2 regions of the Streptomyces sp. NPDC006430 genome follow, and region 1 is predicted to be linked to the other one. Evidence: riboswitches for the same ligand, from Rfam matches in the RefSeq annotation. Region 1 holds a riboswitch; the other holds the start of a gene.

Region 1 (2,193 bases):
GACCACGCTCTTGCCCGCGTCCGATGTCGTGCCGGCGACGAGGAGTCCCCCGCCCCGCTTTCCGCCGCTCATGCGCGTCCCCTCCGCGACCGACGTGACACCGCACAGCGCAGTGCCACACAGGTTCCCCATGCCAGCCACGTCACCTGTCGTGACAGCCGCACCGCCCGTTCGATGTCCGCGACCTCCACGGGCCGTCCCGTCCCGCCGTTCAGGACGGCCCGGTGCTCGACCCGCCCCCCGTACGCGAGGGTGCCCCCCAGCCGTACGCCGAGGGCACCGGCGAACGCCGCCTCCACCGGCCCGGCATTCGGGCTGGGGTGCCGGGCGGCATCCGCGCGCCAGGCCCGTACGGCTCCGCGCCGGTCGGGGCCGGCCACCACTGCGGCCAGGGCGGTCAGCCGGGCGCCCGGCCAGCCCGCGAGGTCGTCGAGCCGGGCCGAGGCCCAGCCGTAGCGCAGGTGGCGCGGAGACTTGTGGCCGACCATCGCGTCGAGGGTGTTCACGGCGCGGAAGGCCAGCAGCCCGGGGACGCCGGCGGCGGCGCCCCACACCAGGGCACCGACCACGGCGTCGGAGGTGTTCTCGGCGACCGACTCCACGACGGCGCGGGCCATCTGCTGCTCGTCCAGGGACTGCGGGTCGCGCCCGCACAGGTGTGGCAGCCGCTCCCGGGCCACCTCGGCGTCCCCGGCAGCGAGCGCGCCGCCGATGGCGCGGGCCTCCCGGCCCAGCGAGGTCCCTCCGACGACGGCCCAGGTGGCCGCCGCGGTCAGGGCGATACGGGCGCCCGCGGGCCGGGAGCGCACGGCGCGCGCGCCCAGCACACCGACGGCGGCAGCGCCTCCGGCGCATATGAGGGTGTGGACGATGCCCCGGGCGCGGTCGTCGCGCCACAGGGCGCGTTCGACGGCGGCGGCGGCTCGTCCGAAGGCGGCCACGGGGTGCCCTCGGCGCGGATCACCGAAGATCCGGTCGCCGATCAGGCCCGCCGTGGCGCCGTACGCGAAGACGCGATCGGCACGCATGGTGGCAGGTATGTCCTCACTCAGGGTCCGCGCCCTGGTTCGACGTGTCCGGCGGTGGGAGTTCCTGGCTCCCGGGACGCACGTCTCGCGTGCTCCCCGGTGACAGTGGCGGGACCGCGCCGGATTCGCACCGGACTTCCTCTCCATGCCGCCGTATTGGCTCGGGCAGTCCACCACGCACCGCGAACGCCCGTCAACTCGCCGTTGACCTGCGGCGAGGCAGGTCACAGCACACGGGAAAGCTCCCTCCGGGAAACCCGGAGGGAGCTTTCGTGCGCCGTGCGTGGATAGCTCAGCTGACGATCAGGTAGATCCCGTATGTCACGGCCGCTGCGACGACCGCGAAGCAGGCGTACGCGCCGCTGCGGGCCAGGGTGGCGGTGCCGCCCTGCTCGGTGGCGGCCTCGTGCTTGGAGAGGCCCACCAGGCCCAGGGTGAACAGGGCCACGAGCGCGACGGTGGCGGAGAGGCTGACTCCGAAGACGGAGCCGAGTGCTGCCCAGTCGATCTTCATGCTGCGGATTCCTCTGTCGTTCTCGGGGTCAGACCGCGGCGGCCGGAGCCGCGGGGGTCGTCGGTGCGGCCGCCGGGATGGTGGCCTTCAGCTCCTCGTCCGTCACGGCGGAGGCCGCGGCGGCGGTGGAGGCGGTACCGGCGGCAGTGGCCTCGGCGGCCACGGTCGGCGGGACGGCGACGGCGGCCATGGCCGTGGTGACGACACCCGGCTCCTCGGCGGCGGTCGGCTCCACGTCGTTGACATTGTGGTGGCCGACGACCTGGCGGCGCGAGATGACCCAGATGGCGACGCAGGAGCCGATCAGGAAGACCGCGACGGCGGCGATGCCGATGTCACCGGTGCGCATGACCAGCTCGGCGCCGGAGGCGACCACGGCGGCGGCCGGCAGGGTCAGGCCCCAGGCGATGAACATGCGGGTGGCGGTGGACCAGCGGACCACACCGCCCTTGCGGCCCAGACCCGCACCCATGACGGCGCCGGAGCACGCGTGGGTCGTGGAGAGGGAGAAGCCGAGGCTGGAGGAGGCCAGGATGACGTTGGCGGCCGCGGTCTGGGCGGCGAAGCCCTGCTGCGGCTGCAGGTCGGTCAGGCCGCTGCCCATGGTGCGGATGATGCGCCAGCCGCCCAGGGAGGTACCCAGCGCGATGG
Region 2 (2,193 bases), on a different contig from region 1:
CGCGGCTTCGTCCGGGGCCGAGGTCGAGGTCGGGGTCGGGGTCGGGGCCGGAGCGGCAGCCGCCGTCGCCGCGGCGGCGGCGCCTTGACGGCGGCCCGCGCGCAGCCCGAAGTAGTAGGCGAGCACGCCCGCACCGAGCGCGGCCTGGAGGGCGAACAGCGCTGATTCGATCTCGGCGGACGGGGGCTCGTACAGAGGGGAGAACCACGGCTCGTAGTCGGGCTTGAGCTCCGTGATGGCGGCCTCCGCCTGCGCGTCCGCGCCGGTGAACGGCTCCTCCTCGCCCTCGCCCAGCCCCAGCGCGAGCGGCAGCACGGCCAGCGCTGCCACCAGGAACAGCAACAGGCCGTTGATCTTCGCGTTCCGGCTCGTGCCCATCAGATCGCCGCCTTCTGTCCGCTGCGTCCGCTCAGCTTCGCCACGCCCAGCCGGACCAGGTCCGACTTGCTCGACTGCATCAGCAGCCGCATCACGAGCACCGTCAGCAGACCCTCGCTCACGGCGAGCGGGAGCTGCGTGACCGCGAAGATCCCGCCGAACTTCGCGAGCGCACCCAGGAACCCGCTCCCCGGGTCGGGGAAGGCCAGCGCCAGCTGCACTGAGGTCACGCAGTAGGTGATCAGGTCGGCGAAGAAGGCGCCGAAGAACACGGTCACCATCAGGGGGACGTCGAAGCGCCGCAGCAACAGGTAGACCCCGTAGCCCGCCCAAGGACCGGCGATCGCCATCGAGAAGACGTTCGCGCCGAGGGTGGTCAGTCCGCCGTGTGCCAGCAGCAGTGCCTGGAAGAGCAGCGTGATCGTGCCGAGGACCGCCATGATCGGTGGCCGGAACAGGATCGCGCCGAGCCCCGTTCCGGTGGGGTGCGAGCAACTGCCCGTCACCGAGGGAATCTTCAGTGCGGACAGGACGAACGTGAACGCTCCGGACGCTCCGAGTAGCAGTGTGCTCTCCGGATTGGCCTTCACCTCGCGGGTGAGGGCGCGGACACCGTGGACGACGAAGGGAGCGGACGCGGCGCCCCAGGCGGCCGCGTGCAAGGGGGGCAGAAACCCCTCGGCTATATGCATGAGTGGGGAGACCTCTCCAGCACCTCGTGGATGGACAACGCGCCCCGGCCGGTCTCCTGGCTCACGGGTGCTGGTGCCCTGACTCCGCCTTCCCAGGCGATGCGGATCTTCCCGCGCCGCCCAGTGGCTTCCCGCTGGGGTCCCCCTGGCGGAGGCAGGGGGAGAGTGGAGTCAGTCTTCCCGTTCACAGTGGCGAGGGCCGCACCGGTTTCCCACCGGTTTCCCGAACACCAAGGCCCGCTGACCCTAGTCGGACGTGCGGACCGGTAACAACCCGACCCCATCCCCCGATATGGGATTCGCATTCCGCTTCGTGATGTTCCGGCCACCCGGGACGACCCCTTCGGCCCGGCCCGGCCCCCGGACGGATGCGTCCCGGTGGCGGGCGCGACCTGTGGGGCACAGGCTGGCGCCGTGGCCTCCGCATACGACTACTCAGACCTGAGCGCCGTCTACGTCAACTGCACCCTCAAACGCTCGCCCGAGACGAGCAACACCGAGGGCCTGATCGACAGGAGTCGCGCCGTCATGGAGGCGGCCGGCACCCGGACCTCGCTGATCCGCGCCGTCGACCACGACATCGCCACCGGTGTGTGGCCGGACATGACCGAGCACGGCTGGGAAACCGACCAGTGGCCCGTCCTGTACAGCCAGATCATGGACGCCGACATCCTCGTGCTGTGCGGACCGATCTGGCTCGGCGACAACAGCTCCATCATGAAGCAGGTCATCGAGCGGCTCTACGCCTGCTCCTCGATCCTGAACGAGCACGGCCAGTACGCCTATTACGGGCGGGTCGGCGGCGCCCTGATCACCGGCAACGAGGACGGCGTGAAGCACTGCGCCATGAACGTCCTCTACAGCCTCCAGCACCTCGGCTACGCGATCCCGCCACAGGCCGACGCGGGCTGGATCGGCGAGGCCGGGCCCGGGCCCTCGTACCTCGACCCCGGATCGGGCGGTCCCGAGAACGACTTCACCAACCGGAACACGACCTTCATGTCCTGGAACCTCATGCACCTGGCCGCCCTGCTCAAACGCTCGGGAGGCATTCCGGCGCACGGCAACCAGCGCTCGCAGTGGGATGCCGGCTGCCGCTTCGACTTCCCGAACCCCGAGCACC

The links. Region 1 has a riboswitch for cobalamin ahead of ABZZ20_RS27415 (cobalamin biosynthesis protein). Riboswitches for the same ligand answer to the same signal wherever they lie in the genome.
Region 2: linked by a shared signal. The riboswitch ahead of ABZZ20_RS14930 (energy-coupling factor ABC transporter permease) and the one ahead of ABZZ20_RS27415 (cobalamin biosynthesis protein) in region 1 are both predicted to bind cobalamin.

Annotation. Positions count from the first base shown of each region.
Region 1 covers NZ_JBEXQA010000024.1:86,202-88,394, forward strand. Annotated here, with positions in the region: gene ABZZ20_RS27410 (cobyric acid synthase) at 1-72, opposite strand, end outside; gene ABZZ20_RS27415 (cobalamin biosynthesis protein) at 69-1,028, opposite strand; cobalamin riboswitch at 1,067-1,218, opposite strand; gene ABZZ20_RS27420 (hypothetical protein) at 1,321-1,542, opposite strand; gene ABZZ20_RS27425 (inorganic phosphate transporter) at 1,571-2,193, opposite strand, start outside.
Region 2 covers NZ_JBEXQA010000008.1:133,931-136,123, forward strand. Annotated here, with positions in the region: gene ABZZ20_RS14925 (energy-coupling factor ABC transporter substrate-binding protein) at 1-378, opposite strand, end outside; gene ABZZ20_RS14930 (energy-coupling factor ABC transporter permease) at 378-1,070, opposite strand; cobalamin riboswitch at 1,099-1,353, opposite strand; gene ABZZ20_RS14935 (flavodoxin family protein) at 1,485-2,193, shown strand, end outside.